DNA from 3 places in the Agrobacterium sp. K11 genome. Region 3 is predicted to be linked to each of the others. Evidence: predicted binding sites of a transcription regulator. Region 3 holds the regulator's gene; each other region holds the start of a gene.
The links. The regulator LexA, encoded in region 3, represses DNA repair genes until DNA is damaged. The targets are predictions, from matches to a motif close to TGTTCNNNNTGTGTTCNG.

Region 1 (7,313 bases), on a different contig from region 3:
CAGCCAACGACGAGGCGGAGACCCGTCGCGCGGGATGCTTCAAGGGCGCGGACGATGCCTGCGAGCGAATTACGATCGACGACGCCGATCGCACTGATCCCAAGGAGTTTTGCAGTATCAAACAACTCCTGCGCCGACGAGGCACCACGCAGAAACGAAAAATGTGTCGTGACCTGGAGCTCGGCATAGCTCATGCGAATATCCCGTGGCAGAACCAGCGGTGTGACCCGGTTTCCGGATCAATACCGTCGCCGGAGCGGAACACCCACAAGCGCTCGCCTGCTTCGTCCTCGATGACAAAGTAGTCGCGCACGGCGTCCATTTCGGCATCTCGCTGCCACCATTCCCCGAAAATGCGTTCCGGGCCGTCGGCACGTTTGACCTTGCGGCGTTTGCCACGCCAGACGATGGAGACTGGGGGCCGGTCCGGCATCAGCGCGATCGCCTCGATCAACTCAGGTCTCGGCAAGAGACGAACGGGGCGGCGCCAATGGCTGACCCAGGCAACGGCGATCGGTTCGGCGACGGGGCTGATGCGCTGGACAGAGCGTTCCGGCACATCGGAGGCGACCGGTGCGACGCGATAGACCCTCTGCCCCCGGTTTCCATAGAGGTCGATCAGCGGCGTGACATCAGTGACCTCATCCTCGACCAGAGCAGAGGCTTTCTGAGCCTCCTCGAGAGGCTCGGCTATCACGGCGAGCAGGATCAGCTTTTCGATTCCGAAGCCCGGCTCGATCTTTTCCGTCCGGTCCCGAAACAGTTTTGTCAGCCAGGCGACATCGCGGGCGGGCCTGGCGGTTCCGGCGCGGATGGCCTGTCTCGTGCCATCGACCTTCTCGACGATCAGGTCGGCACGGCGAACGCCAAGCCCGCGCTGCTGGAGTTCGTCAACGAGTTTGACGACTAGACGGCCAACATATTTATTGATTGTTTCCGCAGCCCCGATCGGTTCGGCGAAGGCCTTGGAGACTTCAACCAGCTCTGCCGTCCGGATGGGCTCGATCGGCTCGGCGACACGACAGAGCATCTGGTCGAGACGGCGACCGACCTCCGGACCGAAGCGCAATGTCAGCGGGGCCCGCGGGGTGTTGGCAAGCTCGCCGATTGTCTGGAAACCGAGAATGCGCAGATCAGAGACGATCTTTGACGGCAGGCGCAGAAGCGAAATCGGCAGTTTTTCGACGGCACGGGCCGTCTCGCCCGGAGGAACGACAATCGTTTCGCGATTGATTGCGCGGGCGCAAGCATGGGCAGCACCCCAGCTGTCGGCAACCGCCACGCGCGCCGTCAGTTTTCGGGCAAGAAACTGGTTGGCGATCTTCGTCACCATCGGCAGTTCACCACCCTGCAGATGATCGGCGCCTTCCGTATCCATGACGATACCATCAATCCCGTCGACGGCGCCGATCGGCGAATAGATCGTCAGCGCCCAGAGCGTGATGCGCTCGAGCGCGGCTTGATCGGCTTGCGAATCTGCGTCAACCAGCATCAGGCCGCGAAACAGCGACTGCGCCTTTGCCGCCGCCATGCCGGCATGCACGCCCGCCTTTCTGGCAGCCGGATCGGCGGCAGACACCCATCGCTTCGAACCGATTCTCGCGATCACGGCGATTGGCTGTTCAGGCGGAATAGACGGATCGGCCCGACGAATGCGATCCGTCGGCAGATCCGGAAGATAGATCGAGACGACCCTTGTCATCGCACGCCCTCACGAGAAACTCAGCACACTCACCCGCTTTCACGCGCATCAATTCCAGAAACCATTGAGGCCTGCCCACCCCCGGTACCGGCAACTCCTCTGACGGCATCACGCTGACACGCCACCGCGTGGTCGAGGCCGTCGGCTGCCCAAAGTCATTGGCCTCCGTCTGTCGCCGCCATCGGCGGACCGCAAGCGCCATGGTCCCGGTTCGCTCGGCTGCAAGCTGCAGACGGCGGGAACTGACCATAGGCAGGCGAACAAGTTCACCGACGACGGCACCAAGTCCGCCGAAGGAAAGGCCCTCCTCCATATTGGCCAGCACATCCTCTTCCTTGTCGGATTCAACAAAGATGACGCGGTCGGGATGCAGACCCACATGGGCAAGAGCTGGAAAAAAAAGATCCGGTCGCGTCAGACACCAGATGACGGGGCCTTTTGTTCTTGCGGCAATGCCGGCAACACAAAGGGCGGCCGCTGCACCATCGACAGTACCGGAGCCACCGCCTGCAAACTCGTGCAGCGCGCCATAGGCGAGGCCCCCGCCAGGCAAGGCCGCATCGATCTCGGAAACGCCAAAAGAAAGTGTTCCGGCCCGCTTCGCGGATACCCCTTCCATCGACGCGATGCGATCTCTCAAGTCACAAATCACCCTCTGACGGGCAGCACTCATCGTTCACGGCTCCCTTCAAGGTCGTGTTCAAAGGATCGACATTATGTCGTACGGGCTATATGTTCATTGTTTGTTCTCGTAGTGCAAAAGAGTCAAGCACCCCAAAGTTGAGGAATATTATCCCAGTATTAGCAAAGTCGAAGATTCGAAAAGGATTCAAGGAGGTAAGGGGAAACAGAAATTTTTGCAGCGCTTGCGTCCGTCGGGTTCAAAATGGTGGATGGCGGGGATAGATGAACGGCGTCACAATCTTCTTAAGGTTTTCGTGCTGAACTCGTTTGCATGACGAAGCCACCGAGATCAAAGCCGCTCCTTCGTGATACCGAAGCTCCGCTACGGTCAAAGCCGCGTCGGAAGCGCAATCCCGCACAGCCACAGCTGCTGTTTGATCCGATGCCCGATCGCGTCGAGCCGGCGCTCGCCCAATCGAAGGCGCACCCTCCACAAGGCGACCAATGGAGCTGGGAGCTGAAATGGGATGGCTACCGGCTGGCTATCCATATCGAGCAGACAGGGGTCCGCATCCTCACGCGTGGTGGCCATGACTGGACGCACCGGTTTCCGGCGATCGAGCAGGCTGCCCGGGCGCTTGGTCCGGCAACGATGATCATTGATGGCGAGGCGGTTGTGCTTGACGATGAAGGGCGGCCGGATTTCGGGCTACTGCAGAAATCGTTGGGTGCGTCTGGAAAGACGGCTGGCAACCGAGCTTCGGACGCCATCCTCTACGCGTTCGATCTTATTTATCTCGACGGCCATGACCTGCGCAACGTGGAGTACCGTTCGCGCCGGCATCTTCTCGAGGATACGCTGAAGGGGCACGACGGCGCGATCCGCCTTTCGGAAACCATTGACGCCGATCCCGCGATCCTGCTGGAACACGTTGGCAGCCTTGGCCTCGAGGGCATCGTCGGCAAGCAATTGGATCAACCCTATCGCTCCGGCCGGACCGGCGACTGGGTCAAGATCAAGTGCGTTAAGAGCGAAGCCTTCATGGTTGTTGGCTACGAGCCATCGACGGCATCGTCCGGCGGCTTCGGCTCTCTGGTGCTTGCTGCCTATCGCGGTGACGAGCTCGTTCATGTCGGGAACGTCGGGACGGGCTTCAGGCAAGCCGAGATGAACAGGCTGCGCAAGATGCTCGACAAGCTGCGCTGGAAACGGAAGCAGCCGTCTGTTCCCTATGCCGAAAAGGCAGACATCGTTTGGGTCGAGCCGACTTTGATTGCCGAGATCGAGTTTCGGGCCTGGACGGCCGACGACAAGCTACGCCATTCTTCCTATAAGGGCTTGCGGGAACGGCAAGACAATGCCGACGTTTACAAGCTCGACTAGCGACGCAGGCGGAACTCACCACACAACTGCATTCGGTCGCAACGGAGGAATTGCTGCCATGTGCAATCTATATCGGATGGAAGACAAGGACTGGGTCTCCAAATGGGCTCAGGACGCCGAAAGCCTGATCAACCTGATGCCAGCCTATCAGATGAACCCCGACCAAATGGGGCCGATCGTCCGCAACACGGCGGAAGGCAAGAAGCAGCTTGTGCATGCGCGATGGGGATTACCTTTCCCTCGCTTCGCCTTGGAGAAAGCGGCCAAAGCCAAGGCCGAGAAGCTCGCGGCCAAGGGCAAGCCATTTGATCTCGAGGAGCTGATCCGCATGGAGGCCGACCGCGGCACGACGAACGTGCGTAAGCTCAATTTCCCGCACTGGACGCGATGGTTCGACGTCGAACACAGATGCCTTGTCCCAGTCACCAGCTTCGCCGAACCGGATCCGGCGAGCAGAGAGGAAGGCGGCAATGTGCCCAATGCCTGGTTTGCCCGCGATGACGAGAAATCGCTGATGTTTTTTGCCGGCATCCATGTGCCGCAATGGAAGAGCGTCCGGAAGGTTCGGGACGGACTCACGATCGACGACCTCTATGGTTTTCTGACCACAGACCCCAACGATCTCGTTAAACCGATCCATGGGAAAGCCATGCCGGTTCTGTTGCTGACGAAGGAGGACACGGACATCTGGATGCGGGCGCCGTGGGACGAGGCAAAACATCTTGTCCGCCCGCTTCAGAACGATGCGTTGATTATTTCGTCGCGAGAACCGTACGGGTCCACCGTCGTGTCGAAATCGGGCGAACCGGTTGACCAAGACTGATTTATGTAGTGTCTGATCAGGCGGCACTGGCGCCGAGAGGCCGTGGCTGCTCGTATCCCTTTACTGGCACCTGTTACAAGGACGATAGATCGAGGCGGCATTTACGAAGAACTCTCTTAAATAGCTGCTAGCTGGACAGGTCGTGGAGATCGGTAGTGATCGCCGCACCGACTGAAAACTCCGAAAACCGGACATCCAGTCCGCCACGCTCAGGCGTACAAGCAGTCAACCCAACGAAATAATGGGAAACTTTAGGAAACGGAGCAAGCCGCAGCAACGGCCAAATGCTCCCATTGGAGGATGCCTGAATACGCATCGTGCCTTCCTTCAATGTAATCCGGATATAGAAATCTTCAAGTTCCTTGAAGGGCTGGGACACTGACCAGTCGGATTTTCCATCGGTGATGACTGTGCTGAGAAACCGTTCGCCATCTGTAAACTCAACGCCTGACTTCACCCATCGATTTTCATCAATGCGCACCATAAGACCGGCCTGATCGTAGAGAGACCGGAATTCGCCTTGGACGCGGACACTCGCTGTGAAACCATCCACGACCGTTACGCCTAGGAAATGGCCACTGTCGCGCGTGAAGCCGTAATGCGTTTCACGCCAGAAGTCAGTGTTTGCATCGGTGGTTAAAGAGAGACCCGTCTCGGTGGCTTCCCACACTACAGGTTTATTCAGCCACTCGGCTTCTTTGAGATTAACGTCCACGGCACTGTCTCCAGAATTGCCCTTGCATCACTGCTGGTGGGGCTATTGCCCGACTCAACGGATACCCGTGATCATAAACCTGGTAAAGTGAGTGCTGTCCTGCTGCCAGTTTCGTGGACACCAAGTTAAGGTGCTTCCAACGAAACTGGAGTGCATAAATGCAACGAAGGAAGTCCAGCCGCGAGTACAAGCTTGAGGCAGTGAAGTTCGTTAGGGAGCGTGAGGCCACACCGTCACCGAAGCGCTCGGCAAAAATCTTTCGATGGCAGTTGGTAGCACTATAGACAAAGCGCCTGACGGTCAGATGCAATTCGATCCGTCGAGCCGTACACGGCAGATCACCGATCACCGGAGGGGAACGGCTATGAACTCGACGGGAAACGGTCCCGCAGTGGGGATAGATGGAGTCCGTTGACCCGGCGGACGCAGTGACAACGATCGCATCGGTGGCATCATGCATCGATTCAACGTTCAAACTGGCCGGGATCAGGTCGGAAGTCAAAACTGGGCTCGCATGGCGCTGACCGCCCTTCGGAAATCACACCAATTGAATCCGAAACATCGTCGAGCCTGAGTCAGTGCCCAAAAAGATCCCGCGGCCATAGTCGCGACGCGCTGCGTGAAGGACAATGTATTGCGAAGATTGCCAGACATGTTCGTCACCCCTCTGGCATAAACTATGCCACGCAAACGATTTCCGATTGCGTGGCATAGTCCTTGATTAGCGGCGGGGATATCCCCCGCCGATGCTCATGTCGTTGACCGATCGCCGATCAAAACTCCTGCCAGTCGTCCTTTGACGTATCGACAGCAGCGTTACCGGAGAATGCGGATGCAATCTTGCGGCCAAGCGCGCGTACGGGGGATGCCACGTATCTGTCGTTGCCGCCGGCATTGCGAACCGGAGCGGGCTGGCTCTTCTGCTGATAGGCGGTATCGGCGAGCTTGAACTGCGCGAGAAGCTGGTTGAGCGAAGCTACCTCCTTGGCCAGATTGTGGCTGGCGGCGTTGGTCTCTTCCACCATGGCAGCATTTTTCTGCGTGTCCTGGTCCATCTGGTTGACCGCGGTATTGATCTGCTGGAGGCCGGAGGATTGCTCCTGCGCGGATTCCACGATGGAGACGACGTGCCGGTTGATTTCCTGCACTTCCGATACGATCGTCGCCAGCGCCTTGCCGGTGTCGCCCACCAGCTGAACGCCCTGCTGCACCTGATCGTTCGAGGTGGTGATCAGCGCCTTGATTTCCTTGGCCGCATTGGCGGAGCGTTGCGCAAGCTCGCGCACCTCCTGCGCGACAACGGCAAAGCCCTTGCCCGCCTCGCCCGCACGCGCAGCTTCCACGCCGGCATTCAGCGCCAGAAGGTTGGTCTGGAAGGCGATTTCGTCGATCACGCCGATGATGTTGCTGATCTCGTTGGCCGATTTGGAGATCTGCTCCATGGCGACCACGGCGCGGCGTACCACTTCGCCGGATTGTTCGGCACCTGCCTTGGCGCGGCTGACGATCAGGCCGGCCTCCTGCGCGCGCTTGGTGGAATCCTTCACTGTCGTGGTGATCTCTTCCAGAGCGGCAGCGGTTTCTTCCACGGCTGCTGCCTGCTGTTCGGTACGCTTGGCCAGATCGTCGGCGGCCGATTTGATCTCGTTTGCGCCCGCGCCGATGCCACCGGCATTCTGCGCAACGCGGGTCAATGCCGATTGCAGCTTTTCGGCGGACATGTTGAAGTCGTTACGAACGCCGTCGAGTGTCGCCGTGAACGGCTGGCCGATGCGGTAGGACACATCGCCATCCGAAAGCTTCGAAAGACCGGTTGCAAGATTGTCGACGGCAAATTTGACGTCGGCAGCTTCCTTGGCCTTCTGCTGCTCGCGCGCGATGCGTTCCTTTTCCGAAAGGCTGCGATTGGCTTCTGTTTCCTGTTCAAGGCGGATGCGCTCGATCGCACTCTCGCGGAACACCTGAACGGCAACCGCCATCTGGCCGACTTCGTCCTTGCGGTCCATGCCATCGATCTCGGCTGCCGTATCGCCGCCTGCCAGCGACACCATACGCTCCCGCAGGC
Region 2 (7,313 bases), on a different contig from region 3:
GATGAAATCGCCGGCCTATCGGCTGATCAACCCGATGGCCAAGGTGCCCGCCATAAAACACGGCGACACCATTGTCACCGAAGCGGCAGCGATCTGCGCCTATCTGGCGGATGCCTTTCCGGGCGCCAACCTTGCGCCGACGCCGAAAGCGCGCGGACTTTATTACCGCTGGATGTTTTTTGCTGCCGGTCCGTTGGAAATGACAACCAGCATGAAGGCGATGGGTTTCGAGGTGCCGCAGGAAAAGCTGCGTATGGCTGGCTGCGGCAGCTATGCGGATGCGATCAACACGCTCGAACGTGCCGTCAGCGAAAACCGCTTCATTGCCGGCGATCACTTCACTGCGGCGGATGTCTATGTAGGTGCCCATGTCGGCTGGGGCCTGCAGTTCGGCACAATCGAAAAACGTCCGGCCTTCACGGACTATATGGCGCATCTGACCGACCGCCCCGCCTTCAAGCGGGCCACCCAGCTTGATGAAGCGGCAGCGAAGGATATGCAGGCGGCGGGTTGAAGAAACTGACAGGCATTTCGCCTGACAGCGGAGCACCAGCGCTCGCAAGGGTCACAAAACGGATTTTGGAAGCGGGCTTATTCGTTGGACTGGGCGAGTGGTTCGCCGATCTCGATTGCATGCCCGTCCGGATCATAAAAACGGAACACTCTCTGTCCCCATGCCTGCCGCTCAAAGGGATGGATCAACTCCACATGCGGCGCAATATTCCGAAATGCCGCATCGACATCCTCATGTTCGAAATAGAGCAGCAGATTCCGTCTGCCGTAAGGTTCGTCCGTGTCCGGCGATGTCCGCCAGACCGTCTGTTCGAGCGAACGCCCCTCATGGATTGCAAAGCCGCTTTCAAAGAGGACGAAATTTCCGAAATCGTCCAAGACCTTCAGGCCGAGCCTGTCACGATAAAACTCCCTGGAGCGGTTGATATCGCACACGAAAGGGATGGGATTTACAAAGCGCATCACGTTCCTTTCGGATTTCAACATCCAGAATCAAAAAGGCGGGGTAGAACCCCGCCTTTTTTCAATTCATCCAGATCAGGCCGCGAGCGCTGCCGCCACCGCGTTGATGGCGTCCTGTGCCTTGGCGCCATCGGGGCCGCCGGCCTGCGCCATATCCGGGCGTCCACCGCCGCCCTTGCCGCCGAGGGCCGCAGAGGCCGTGCGGACGATATCGACGGCGCTGAAACGGCCAGTTAGATCCTCGGTCACGGCAGCAACAGCACTTGCCTTGCCGTCTTCGGACACGGCGATCAGCAGCACGACGCCGGAGCCGATATTGGCCTTGGCTTCATCTGCAAGACCCTTGAGGTCCTTGGCATCGATGCCGGACAGGGATTTTGCGAGGAAATTGACGCCCGCAACCTGCTGTACGTCGTTTGCGCCGGCATCCGACGAGCCGCCGCCCATTGCGAGTTTCTTGCGGGCATCCGCAAGCTCGCGCTCCAGCTTCTTGCGCTCGTCGAGAAGTCCCTCGACACGCGACAGCACATCGCCCGGCTGAACCTTCAGCGACGAGGCCAGTGCCTTTACGCGCTCATCCTGCTCGGAGAGATAGGCAAGCGCGCCCTGACCCGTTACGGCCTCAAGACGGCGCACGCCCGCACCGACGGCACTTTCGCCAAGAATGCGGATAAGGCCGATCTGGCCGGTTGCGGCAACATGGGTGCCGCCGCAAAGCTCGACCGAGTACGGACGGTTGGCTTTCGCACCGTGAACACCGGTGCCCATGGAGACAACGCGGACTTCATCGCCGTATTTTTCGCCAAACAGTGCCATAGCACCCTCGGCGATGGCGTCGTCAACGCTCATCAGACGCGTCACGACAGGCGAGTTCTGCAAGACGATCTCGTTTGCCATTTCCTCGACGACCTTCAGCTCCTCTGCCGACATCGGCTTCGGATGCGAAACGTCAAAGCGCAGACGCTCGGGTGCGACCAGCGAACCCTTCTGTGCGACGTGCGTACCAAGCACCTCGCGCAGCGCCTCATGCAGCAGGTGGGTGGCGGAGTGGTTGGCGCGCAGACGCGAGCGGCGGTCGTGATCGACCGTCAGTTGCACGGCGTCATCGAGCTTCAATCCACCCTTGGACACCGTGCCGGAATGCACGAAAAGGCCCTCGCCCTTCTTCTGGGTTTCTGAAACGGTAAAGGTGCCGTTATCGCCAGAGATTATGCCGGTATCGCCCATCTGACCGCCGGACTCGCCATAAAATGGCGTCTGGTTGACGACGATCTGAACCGTCTCGCCCTCGGCGGCACTGTCCACCGACTTGCCGTCCTTGACGATCGCCTGGATGACGCCTTCGGCGGTTTCAGTGTCGTAACCAAGGAATTCGGTCGCGCCGAGCTTTTCCTTCAGTTCGAACCACACCGTTTCGGTCGCCTTATCGCCGGAACCAGCCCAGTGCGAGCGTGCTTCCGCCTTCTGGCGCTGCATGGCATCGGTGAAGCCGGAAATATCGACGCCGATCTCACGGGCGCGCAGCGCATCCTGCGTCAGATCGAGCGGGAAGCCATAGGTGTCGTAAAGCTTGAAGGCGGTTTCGCCGTCCAGCATGTCGCCCTTGTGCAGGGTCGAAGTCGCGTCAGACAGCAGCGACAGGCCGCGTTCCAGCGTCTTGCGGAAACGGGTTTCCTCAAGCTTCAGCGTCTCGGAGATCAGCGCCTCGGCGCGAACCAGTTCCGGATAGGCGCGGCCCATCTGTTGTATCAGCGCCGGCAGCAGCTTGTAGATCAGCGGCTCGCGCGAACCGAGAAGCTCGGCATGGCGCATGGCGCGGCGCATGATGCGGCGCAGAACGTAACCACGGCCCTCATTCGACGGCAGGACGCCATCGGCGATCAGGAAAGCGGAGGAGCGCAGATGATCGGCAATGACGCGGTGGCTGGCGCGCTTCTCGCCCTCTGCCGGAACGCCGGTCGCTTCGACGGAGGCCGAAATCAGCGCCCGGAACAGATCGGTGTCATAATTGTCGTGTTTGCCCTGCAACAGCGCCGAAATGCGCTCGAGACCCATGCCGGTGTCGATAGACGGGCGCGGCAGATCGATGCGCTCTTCCTTCGTCAGCTGCTCATATTGCATGAAGACGAGGTTCCAGATCTCGATGAAACGGTCGCCATCCTCTTCCGGCGAGCCGGGCGGTCCGCCCCAGATATGATCGCCGTGGTCATAGAAGATTTCCGAGCAGGGACCGCACGGACCGGTATCGCCCATGGCCCAGAAATTATCGCTGGTCGGAATACGGATGATGCGATCGTCAGAGAAACCGGCGATCTTCTTCCAGAGATTAAAAGCCTCGTCGTCGGTGTGATAGACCGTGACCAGCAGACGGTTGCGATCGATGCCGAATTCCTTGGTGATCAGGTTCCAGGCATGGGTAATCGCCTCTTCCTTGAAATAGTCGCCAAAGGAGAAATTGCCGAGCATTTCGAAGAACGTATGGTGACGGGCCGTATAACCGACATTGTCGAGGTCGTTATGCTTGCCACCGGCGCGCACACATTTCTGCGCGGAAGCGGCCGTGGAATAAGGACGGCTTTCGAGACCGGTGAAGACGTTCTTGAACTGCACCATGCCGGCATTGGTGAACATCAGCGTCGGATCGTTGCGCGGCACCAGCGGGCTGGAGGGCACAATCTCGTGTCCGTTCTTCTTGAAGTAGTCGAGAAAGGTCGACCGAATTTCATTCACACCGCTCATGCCCACACACCGCTCACAGCTGGAGTCCATCACCGCCATCCCGAATGATGGCTATCTTGCAAAATCAAAGGCTTTTATCGTCCGCATCCTGCCCTGTCCAGCCATGGAGGCGCACCAAGGCGTCTAGGCAAAGAAAAAGGGCCACGCGAGGAAAATCGCGCGACCCTTTTGATCCATACCGGCTCATGCCGGCAAAGCCACCGGACGCGAACGCCCGGACCTTCGAATGCATCAGCCCTCGTCGGGACCGTCGTCGCTTTCGCCGGCTTCCGGGCCGCCATTCTGCAGGAACCGATCGGCGATCAGACCGGCGTTCTGGCGCAGCGCCAGTTCGATCTCGCTTGCCATTTCCGGATTGTCGCGCAGGAAGGTTTTGGCATTTTCACGCCCCTGCCCCAAACGCTGGCTATTATAGGAGAACCATGCACCGGATTTCTCGACGATACCGGCTTTCACGCCGAGATCGACAAGCTCGCCGGTCTTGGAAACGCCTTCTCCATACATGATGTCGAATTCCACCTGCTTGAAAGGCGGTGCCATCTTGTTCTTGACGACTTTTACGCGGGTCTGGTTGCCGACAACCTCTTCACGCTCCTTGACGGCGCCGATACGGCGAATGTCGAGACGCACCGAGGCGTAGAATTTAAGCGCATTACCGCCCGTCGTCGTTTCCGGCGAACCGAACATGACGCCGATCTTCATGCGGATCTGGTTGATGAAAATCACCATGCACTTCGACTTGGAGATCGAGGCGGTCAGCTTGCGCAGCGCCTGGCTCATCAGACGTGCCTGAAGGCCCGGCAGACTGTCGCCCATCTCACCTTCGATTTCAGCACGCGGCGTCAGCGCCGCAACCGAGTCCACGACCAGAATGTCGACGGCACCGGATCGCACCAGCGTATCGGTGATTTCAAGCGCCTGCTCGCCCGTATCCGGCTGCGAGATCAGAAGGTTCTGCAAATCCACACCGAGCTTGCGGGCATAGACCGGATCGAGCGCGTGCTCGGCATCCACGAAGGCGCAGATGCCGCCCTTCTTCTGGGCTTCCGCGATCGTCTGCAACGCAAGCGTCGTCTTACCGGAGCTTTCCGGGCCGTAAATCTCAACGATACGCCCCTTCGGCAAACCGCCGATACCGAGCGCTATATCCAGGCTGAGAGAACCCGTCGAAATGGTCTCTACTTCAACCACGTTTTCATTGGAACCGAGCTTCATGATCGATCCCTTGCCGAACGACCGTTCGATCTGGGAGAGCGCCGCTTCCAGTGCCTTGCTTTTATCCACCGATTTATCCTCTACGAGACGCAAAGAATTTTGTGCCATCCGATCCACCTTTAGGTTATTGAAGCCGCACAGGCAATGAAGCAGTATGGAAATAGGATGTACTCTATTTGTTCTCATATCGCAAGGCGCAGCCAGCATATTGAAAACAAATAGCGATAAGTGGTTTGTTCTGCTTTCGTTTTTCCGCGTCCGGCCTATCGCTGCGGACCGGATGTGAAGGGGAACAAACAAAAGATTGGGACGAATCGTCCACCTTTTCCATCCGCGAAAGAGGGAAACACAAGCGTGAAGAAAATACTCGTTCTGGGCGGCGCGCATATAGACAGGCGCGGCATGATCGAGACTGAAACGGCGCCCGGCGCCAGCAATCCTGGCTCATGGATGGAAGAGGCTGGCGGCGGCGGTTTCAACGCGGCGCGCAATCTTTCCCGGCTCGGGTTTGCCGTCCGTATCATCGCACCGCGCGGCGGCGACGTGACCGGCGAAGCGGTGGCGGAGGCAGCAAGGCAGGCGGGCGTGGAAGATACGCCCTTCGTTTTCCTCGATCGCCGCACGCCAAGCTACACCGCCATTCTGGAGCGCGACGGCAATCTTGTCATCGCACTTGCGGATATGGACCTTTACAAGCTGTTTTCGCCGCGCCGACTCAAAGTTCGCGCGGTGCGTGACGCGATTACCGCGAGCGACCTTCTGCTTTGCGATGCCAATCTGCCGGAGGATACGTTGAAGGCGCTCGGTCTCATTGCCCGCGCCTGCCAAAAGCCGCTCGCGGCCATCGCCATTTCGCCCGCCAAGGCGGTGAAGCTGAAGGACATGCTCGCCGATATCGACATTCTCTTCATGAACGAGGCAGAGGCGCGCGCGCTGACGGGACAGACGGCAGACAATGTTCGCGACTGGCCGGGCATTCTCCGCAGGGCAGGCCTTGCCGGCGGCGTCATCACCCGTGGCGCAAGCGAAGTGGTAGCCTTCAACGCAACGCAAACCGCAAGCCTCCACCCACCCATCATCCGCGAGGTGAAAGACGTAACCGGGGCCGGAGACGCCATGGCGTCCGGTTATCTCGCGGCGATTACGGAGGGCAAAACCATCACTGAGGCCCTGCGATTGGGTGCCGCCGCGGCCGCCATCACCGTGCAATCGCCTTTCGCCACCGCCCAAGACCTGTCAAAAGATAGTGTCGAGACCATGTTGGGGCTTGTCCCCAAGGCCGAAATGCTGGCATGAACCCGTTTTTTTATAGTCTGGAACAAACAGAATGACCCGCCCCATCTCCCCGCTCCTGCCCATCGTCTATTCGCAAGAGGTTGCCGCTGCCAAACAGCGCGGCGCGCCGATCGTCGCGCTGGAATCGACCATCATCACCCACGGCATGCCCTATCCCGGCAATATCGAGATGGCTGAAGGCGTCGAACAGATCATCCGCGATCAGGGAGCCGTTCCGGCAACCATCGCCGTCATTCACGGCACGCTGCATATCGGCCTCGAGAAGGAGCAGCTCGAAGCGCTTGCCCAGACCACCGACGCCATGAAGGTCTCGCGCGCAGATATTGCCTTTGCGATTGCCGAGCGCCGCACCGGTGCCACGACAGTGGCAGCCACCATGATTGCCGCTGCCCGCGCCGGCATCCGCGTTTTCGCCACCGGCGGCATCGGCGGTGTGCACAAGGGCGCGGAGGAGACCTTCGATATTTCCGCCGATCTGACCGAGCTTGCCAAAACCGGCGTGATCGTCGTCTGCGCCGGCGCCAAGGCCATTCTTGACATCCCAAAGACGCTGGAAGTTCTCGAAACCAACGGCGTGCCTGTCGTGACTTTCGGTTCGGAAGAGTTCCCGGCTTTCTGGTCGCGTTCTTCGGGCCTTCCCAGCCCGCTGTCCCTCAACAGCCCTGCAGCCATCGCCAATTTCCAGACGACTCGCGAACAGCTCGGCATCGATGGCGGTATGCTGATTGCCAATCCCGTGCCGGAAGAGGACGAAATTCCGCGCGAGGAGATGGAAATCTACATCAATCGCGCCATTTCCCACGCCGAGCGCGAGGACATCACCGGCAAGGCCGTCACGCCCTTCCTGCTCGGCGATATCTTCCGCCTGACCGACGGCCGCAGCCTCGCGACCAATATCGCGCTGGTACGCAACAATGCCCAGCTCGCAGCAGAGATTGCTGTGGCGCTTAACTAAGCGTTAGAGGCTGGATTATCCTCAAATTTGAGGATGATGGCAGGGTGAGAAGCATCCCAGTCATGCCGGATTTGATCACGCTGGCCCCCGGATCTGGTCCGGCGTTACGGATAATGTGTCGGACTGGGAACTT
Region 3 (7,313 bases):
ATGGCGAAGAAATTACAATGACGGCGGACGGCGGAAACAGCCCGCCCGCCATTAAAATCGATTGGCACAAAAGTGCCCGCTGTAACGGTCAGCCGATCAGGCTTTCGTAATCGCGTCGAAAGCCAGAAGCTTTTCGAGCAGTTTCGGCATGTCCTTCAGGTGGACCATGTTAGGGCCGTCTGACGGCGCATTGTCCGGATCCTCATGGGTCTCGATGAAGAGACCAGCCACGCCAACCGCAACGGCCGCACGCGCCAAAGTCTCGACGAATTCGCGCTGTCCGCCGGTGGAACCGCCCTGCCCGCCCGGCTGCTGCACCGAATGGGTGGCGTCAAACACGACCGGAGCGCCGAGCGAAGCCATGATCGGCAACGAGCGCATGTCGGAAACCAGCGTGTTGTAACCGAAGGACGCGCCGCGCTCGCACAACATCACATTCGGATTGCCGCTCTCATTGAGCTTGGCAAGCACGTTCTTCATGTCCCAGGGCGCCAGAAACTGGCCCTTCTTGACGTTGATGACGCGGCCGGTTTTGGCGGCAGCGACGAGAAGATCGGTCTGGCGGCTAAGGAACGCCGGGATTTGCAGCACATCCACCACCTCGGAAACGATGGCGCATTGATCTTCCGTGTGGATGTCGGTCAGAACAGGAAAACCGAATTCCTTCTTGAGATCGGCAAAAACCTGCATCGCGTTATCCAGGCCGATGCCGCGTTTTCCGGAAAGCGAAGTGCGGTTCGCCTTGTCGAAAGAGGACTTGTAGACAAGCCCTATTCCCAGCTTGTCGCAAAGCTCCTTCAGGACGCCAGCGATCATGAAGGCATGTTCGCGGCTTTCCATCTGGCAGGGGCCGGCAATCAGCGAAAACCGCTCGGTATTCGAGAAGGAAACCTTGCTGGCGCCGTCGCCGGCGGTGACTTTAAGATTGTTCGTAACGCTCATCATTTTTCCTCGAAGGCGAAGGCAACACCCTGACCGGGTGCTGCGGGCACCACCAGACGGCCGTCCGCTTTTGCGCAGGACACGCCATTAGCAGCAAGCACCGCCTCTGTCACGGCAAGATCGTGTGACGAAAAGACGATGCCCGCGCCGCGCAATCCGCCTTCGTTGCCATCCTGAGCATTCAGGGCCTGCCCGCTGAAAGCCGGTTTTCCGGTCAATCTGATGCTGGCATTGCCGGTCGCGAAAACCATATCACCGCCCGGAGACCATTTGCCTTCACAGCCAAACACCGTCTCGATCAGGCCCGCCACCTTCATATCGCCGCCGGTAAACAGGACGATTTCACTGAGGCCGGTGACACCATTGGCGTGGCGCTCCAGCATGGTGCGATCGCCCGGAAGGGCTTGAACCCGTTGACAACTGAACAAAAAGAAATCCGCGGCCGCCCCGCTTGCAGCAAAAGCAAGCCGGAACGCCGCCTCGCCTTGCGAGCCATCCGGCATCCGAACAGGCCGCGAAAACTCGAAAACATCGCCCGCCGAAAGGCCGGCTGCCCGAAACCGCTCATGGTCAACCAAGGCGTCTTCAGTCCTGGCGACAAGAGCCGAAAAACCCTCCTGCCCGTCCCGTTGCCGGAAGGCCACATCCCTGCCAGTGAAAACATCACCCCTCTCTATTGACGCATTATATTTAGCCGGATCAGTAATTGCGAGCGGCTCCAGATAGGTGCCATCGGCGAAAAATACGCAGGCATTTTGGGTGCCGAAAGGATGCAGAGCCTCCGGCGCAACCGTAAAGCCAAGACTGACGAGGCGCTTCACGGCGACGCCTATGACTTCCACGGGCAAAACGAGATGGTCAACGCTATAGGGTTTCGTCATGAAAATGTATCCTGCTGGCCTTCCGCCCGGAGCATGCCGGGACGGTTTCGACCGCACAAAAGCACAATTGCGTGCTATGAGGCAAATCATCACAGCAACAGATGGCACCTTCACGAAATTTTAGGGGATTGCAGAACACATATGGAACATATAGTGTTCGTTCTGTATTTGTTTCGCGACTTCCACTACGATTCTAAAGGGTGTTTTCCTCATGCTCACGCGCAAACAGCAGGAATTGCTTCTCTTCATTCATGAACGAATGAAAGAGTCCGGCGTGCCGCCCTCCTTCGATGAAATGAAGGACGCACTCGATCTTGCTTCGAAATCCGGCATCCACCGCCTGATAACCGCTCTCGAAGAGCGAGGATTCATTCGTCGGCTACCGAATAGAGCTCGGGCGCTGGAAGTCATCAAGCTGCCCGAGGCTTATACGCCGGGTGCAAGGCCGCAGCGCGGCTTTTCGCCGAGCGTTATCGAAGGCAGCCTTGGCAAGCCCAAGACGCCGGAACCGGCCCCTGCCCCCAAGACGCCGGCCAATGATCTGGGCGGGGCTGTCACCGTGCCGGTCATGGGCCGCATCGCTGCGGGCGTGCCGATTTCCGCCATCCAGAACAACACCCATGATGTGGCCGTGCCAGTAGACATGCTTGGCACGGGCGAACATTACGCTCTTGAGGTCAAGGGTGATTCGATGATCGAGGCCGGCATTTTCGACGGCGACACAGTCATCATCCGCAACGGCAACACCGCCAATCCCGGGGACATCGTTGTGGCTCTGGTGGATGACGAGGAAGCCACGCTGAAGCGCTTCCGCCGCAAGGGAGCCTCCATTGCGCTCGAGGCGGCAAACCCAGCCTATGAGACCCGTATCTTCGGGCCCGACCGGGTGAAAATTCAGGGCAAGCTGGTGGGGCTGATCCGCCGCTACCATTGATCTTATCGAACCGAACGTATTCACTTTACAATAGGCGTCATCGTGAAGATGGCGCCTATATTGGGTTTGGCTGTTTCCAAACGTGGCGTGCTTTTGCGGGTGCACGAGGATATGCGCCATTCAGCCTATGCGCGTTGCCCTTTCTAAACTGAGTTCCTACTCCATAAAGATGCTTCGGTTTCGCTACAGGCGTGGTGGCGAATGGGCTGTTCGCTATAATTGTCGAAGCGATCCCATCCGCTGTTTTTTAGCGACGTTGTTCTGTCGTGTTGCGCAGTCAGTTTTAGTGGTCACCAAAGGGTGACTTATCGCAAGTCGCGCTCTCAGCGACCCCACATCACCATTCATCAACGGCGTTTATGGGAGCCATGGATAATTTTCGATATTCCGTGAACGCTTGGCAGGTGTAGAAATACGCGTCATATCCGGGAGATACGCCATGTACGATCTTTATATAGCCAACAAGAACTATTCTTCATGGTCGCTGCGGCCGTGGGTATTGATGCGCACGCTCGGTATCGCCTTTGATGAAAAGCTCATTCCGTTCGGCGAAGGCGTCTCCTTCTCCTCCTTTTCGCCGACGGGCAAGGTGCCCTGCCTGGTCGACGAGGGTATGACGGTTTGGGAAACGCTTTCGATCGTCGAATATCTTGCCGAAAGACACCAGGGTGTCTGGGCAAGCGACAAGCATGCGAGGGCCTGGTCGCGTTCGGCCGCAAGTGAGATGCATGCCGGCTTTTCCTCGCTGCGCAATCTCTATCCCATGTCGGTGGGCATTCGGGTCAAACCCAGGGGCGGCGATGCCGGGCTTAAAGCCGATATAAAGCGGATCGATGCGTTGTGGAGCGAGGGTCTCACAAAATTCGGCGGGCCATATCTCGCCGGTCAAAAGTTCACGGCGGTCGATGCTTTCTTCTGCCCGGTTGCATTCCGTTTCCAGACCTATGGCAGCGCGGATCTTTCGCCAGCAGCGAAAGCCTATTGCGACCGGCTGCTCGCCCTGCCTGCCATGCAAGAATGGTACGAGGCCGGTTTGAAGGAGAGCTGGCGCGACGCTGGTCATGAAGAGGAAGTTGGCGAGATCGGCGAATTGACTGAAGATTTGCGCGCCAAGGCCCGATGATCCATGCTGGCGGCTGTCATTGCGACGCCGCCAGCAGCCGGATGATGGGCTGCGGCAGATCACGGTCGAAACGTCCGCTTTTCCAGTCGTAATAACGGTGCTGGCTCCAGGGCCTGTCCGTTCCGGCGATTGCGGCGCGCAGCCCGCTCGCCACACCCTCCTCCCTCTTGTTAGCAAAATCTATTTCCACAGAACCGAGACGCCGCAAGATGTCACGGCTGAGCAGGAGTGCACCCGAGCGGCACTGCGAAAAAGAGGTTCTGCGGGAAACAACGACGATATCGGCAATATCGCAGGCTTTTCCGGCGAAGCGGCCATCGTCCAGAACGACGATCCACTCTCCGCTTGCGGCGCTCGCTACGCACCATATGTCTTTCCTGCAGGTGAAGACGCCAACTTTGGCGTCTTTGAGCGCCGCCGTCATCTCGCGTACCACCACAGCCATGTCTTCGGGCGACAGTTTCGATCTCGAGTCAGAACCAGCAGTATTTGCCATGCTCTCACCATTTATAAAATCTGGCGGCACGGTTTTTTCCGGCAGCAGCAGCGCCCTTTGCCACTGGCCGTAAACGAAGCCCTGCGGACGGGCTTTTGTGGTTGAGACCTTGCCTTCCTCCACGAGTGCCACCAATTCGCCGTCCTCGTGAATCAATAGATCCGGCAGATCACGATAGGCCGTAACTGCCGACACGCCGAAGGCGAAGAGCAGAAACGGGATGCCAAGAAGCGCAAGCCGGCTGCGCAGCAATGTCAGCAGCAGGAAACCCACCGAAGCCAAACCGATAAACCAGCCATGCGGACGCCCAGTCGCTGCGCTGCCGCCCCAGGAGGCCACCTCGTTTGCAACCTCGATGACGAGTGCCATGCCATAACCCATGATCTTCAGGAACGGCGCATCGAGCCCGAAGGGCATCAGCAGCATGGCGAGAAGAGCGAATGGCATGACGATCAGCGACATGAGCGGCATTGCAGCCAGATTGGCGAACAGTCCATAGGTGGTGACACGGTGAAAATGTTCGGCCGAATAGATCGCCGTAGAAAGGCCCCCGATCAACGACGTCGTGATAACGCCGCCAATGACCGCGCCCATCATTTCCGCCACCTTCAGCCATGCGGGCTTGCGCCCGATGAACAGCCGTTCGCGGTCCGTGCGCCAACGGCTCCAGAAGGCATAGGCGGACACAAGCGCTATGGTGGCCGCAAATGACATCTGAAAACTCGGACCCATGATTTCCGAGGGCGAGAAAGCCAGAATGATCAGGGCGGAAATGGCAACGTTTCTGAGGCTGAGTGATGGTTGATCGAAAAGGACAGCAATCAGCATCACAGACATCATCAGCCAAGCACGCTCGGCGGAAACGGCAAAACCGGAAATCAGATAATAGGCAAGCGTCATCAGCAGTGCCGCGAAAGCCGCGATCTTCTTGACCGGCCAGCGCTGCGCAAAGGCGGGAAACAAGCTGAAAGCCAGTCTCAGGCCAACAAAGAATATGCCGGAGGCCAGTGCCATGTTGAGCCCGGATATGGCAACGATATGGGCAAGGCCGGAGAGCCGCAACGCCTCCATCGTCTCCGCCGATATAGCCTGTCTCTCATCGGTGATGATGGAGGCGGCGAAGGCTCCGGCATCACCGCCGATGGTGGTGCGGATGCGTTCGGCAATTGCGCTGCGAAGGCCGTAAAGCCGCATATCGGCCCATTCCAACCAACCCTTGTCAGGCCTTGCGTCACCAACGGGTGATACAAGCGCATCCGGTGATTTATAAAAGAAACCGGTCGCGCCTATGCCTCTGAAATAGGACGTGAAGGCGAAGTCGTTCAGTCCCGGCAAGGCCGGGCCGGACGGCGGCGAGAGGCGGACCTTGCCGCGAAGGGTTGCTCCGAGTGCGATCGGCTCGCCTCCGCCACGCGAAAGCACCGATATCCTCTGCGGCGGACGCGACAATGTCGGGTCCGCTGTTGCGGTCAGATCGACGACATATCGCCAGTAGCCGCGTGCATCGACCTCCCGGCGCACCACAGTGCCGGTGATGGTGGTGGTCACGGGGGTATCCAGCACCACGGTCCCTGCCCGTCGGGTTTCGAAATCGGCCAGGAGCATGCCGAGCAATAGAAAAGCGAAAGGGCCGCAAACCGCCGCCGCAATGCCAGCTTTATATCTCACAAAGAGCGCCAGAACGGCGACAAATAGAAATGTGGCAATCAAAATGACCGGGGAAGGCGTGGCATCTAGAGAAAACCAGAGTACCGCGCCGCAGCCGATGAAAACGGGAATGAAAAGAAAATAGTGGCCGAATGCGCGCTCCTCGGCCAGGCACGTGGCGATTTTTTCGGCCACGGTAGTGTTGCGGTTAATCTCGGGAATAATGGCGGGAGTGTCATATGTTGTCGCATCACTGCTTCGGCGGAGAGGAAACAGAATTTCCCGCGTGCCGGGCATGTCTCCCTGCATCGTTTTAGCATATACGAAATGCTGTTTTTCCCCTTGACCGAGCAATCCCCACCGCCCCTTGCCGCACCAAAAACAGGTTTGCAGACCAGCGCTGGGGATTGCAATCCTTTACTTTAACGATGCGTTGACCGAGATTGAATTGCTGCTGCCGGGAAAGCCTGAAGCAACGCGATTGCGTTTGCCGCAATGCACAATTTGACCTTTGGATAGCTTGGCATCCGCGCAAGGATCATATAGCTAATCGGTAGACGCTTAACCGCGGGGCGTATCTCAACGCCCCCACCCGCATGTTTTCGGAGGATCAGTATGACGGAAAAAAGCGCTACAGTGACACTTGGCGAAAAACAGGTCGAACTCCCGGTTAGGGAAGGCACGATTGGACCAAGCGTCGTCGATATCGCCACGCTGTACAAGCACACGGGCTCCTTCACCTACGACCCCGGCTTCACCTCGACAGCCTCCTGCGAATCCAAGATCACCTATATCGATGGTGACGAAGGCGTTCTTCTGCACCGCGGCTTCCCGATCGAGCAGCTTGCCGAACAGGGCGACTTCCTGGAAACCTGCTATCTGCTGCTTTACGGCGAATTGCCGACGGCTGCGCAGAAGAAGGACTTCGACACCCGCGTAACGCGCCACACCATGGTGCACGAGCAGATGAGCCGCTTTTTCACCGGCTACCGTCGCGACGCACATCCGATGGCTGTCATGTGCGGCACGGTCGGCGCGCTCTCGGCCTTCTATCACGACTCGACGGACATTACGGATCCGCACCAGCGCATGGTCGCTTCGCTGCGGATGATCGCGAAAATGCCGACGATCGCCGCCATGGCCTACAAGTACCATATCGGCCAGCCCTTCGTTTACCCGAAGAACGACCTCGATTACGCTTCCAACTTCCTGCACATGTGCTTTGCCGTGCCTTGCGAAGAGTACAAGGTCGATCCGGTTCTGGCTCGCGCCATGGACCGCATCTTCATC

Region 1: a site for LexA is predicted at 2,436-2,453, ahead of AC5SEO_RS24955 (ImuA family protein). Genes of this name have one in related genera too.
Region 2: a site for LexA is predicted at 5,096-5,113, ahead of recA (recombinase RecA). Genes of this name have one in related genera too.

Annotation. Positions count from the first base shown of each region.
Region 1 is NZ_JCAHRB010000016.1:16,386-23,698, reverse strand. Features, by position in the region: gene AC5SEO_RS24965 (error-prone DNA polymerase) at 1-194, opposite strand, end outside; gene AC5SEO_RS24960 (Y-family DNA polymerase) at 191-1,702, opposite strand; gene AC5SEO_RS24955 (ImuA family protein) at 1,623-2,375, opposite strand; gene ligD (non-homologous end-joining DNA ligase) at 2,658-3,710, shown strand; gene AC5SEO_RS24945 (SOS response-associated peptidase) at 3,769-4,533, shown strand; gene AC5SEO_RS24940 (DUF1349 domain-containing protein) at 4,661-5,248, opposite strand; gene AC5SEO_RS24935 (transposase family protein) at 5,238-5,708, opposite strand; gene AC5SEO_RS24930 (methyl-accepting chemotaxis protein) at 6,022-7,313, opposite strand, start outside.
Region 2 is NZ_JCAHRB010000015.1:1,727-9,039, reverse strand. Features, by position in the region: gene AC5SEO_RS24355 (glutathione S-transferase family protein) at 1-514, shown strand, start outside; gene AC5SEO_RS24350 (VOC family protein) at 592-975, opposite strand; gene alaS (alanine--tRNA ligase) at 1,051-3,714, opposite strand; gene recA (recombinase RecA) at 3,946-5,037, opposite strand; gene AC5SEO_RS24335 (PfkB family carbohydrate kinase) at 5,284-6,225, shown strand; gene AC5SEO_RS24330 (pseudouridine-5'-phosphate glycosidase) at 6,257-7,180, shown strand.
Region 3 is NZ_JCAHRB010000005.1:57,548-64,860, forward strand. Features, by position in the region: gene kdsA (3-deoxy-8-phosphooctulonate synthase) at 97-942, opposite strand; gene AC5SEO_RS13150 (VOC family protein) at 942-1,823, opposite strand; gene lexA (transcriptional repressor LexA) at 2,035-2,757, shown strand; gene AC5SEO_RS13160 (glutathione S-transferase family protein) at 3,197-3,880, shown strand; gene AC5SEO_RS13165 (ComEC/Rec2 family competence protein) at 3,897-6,332, opposite strand; gene gltA (citrate synthase) at 6,639-7,313, shown strand, end outside.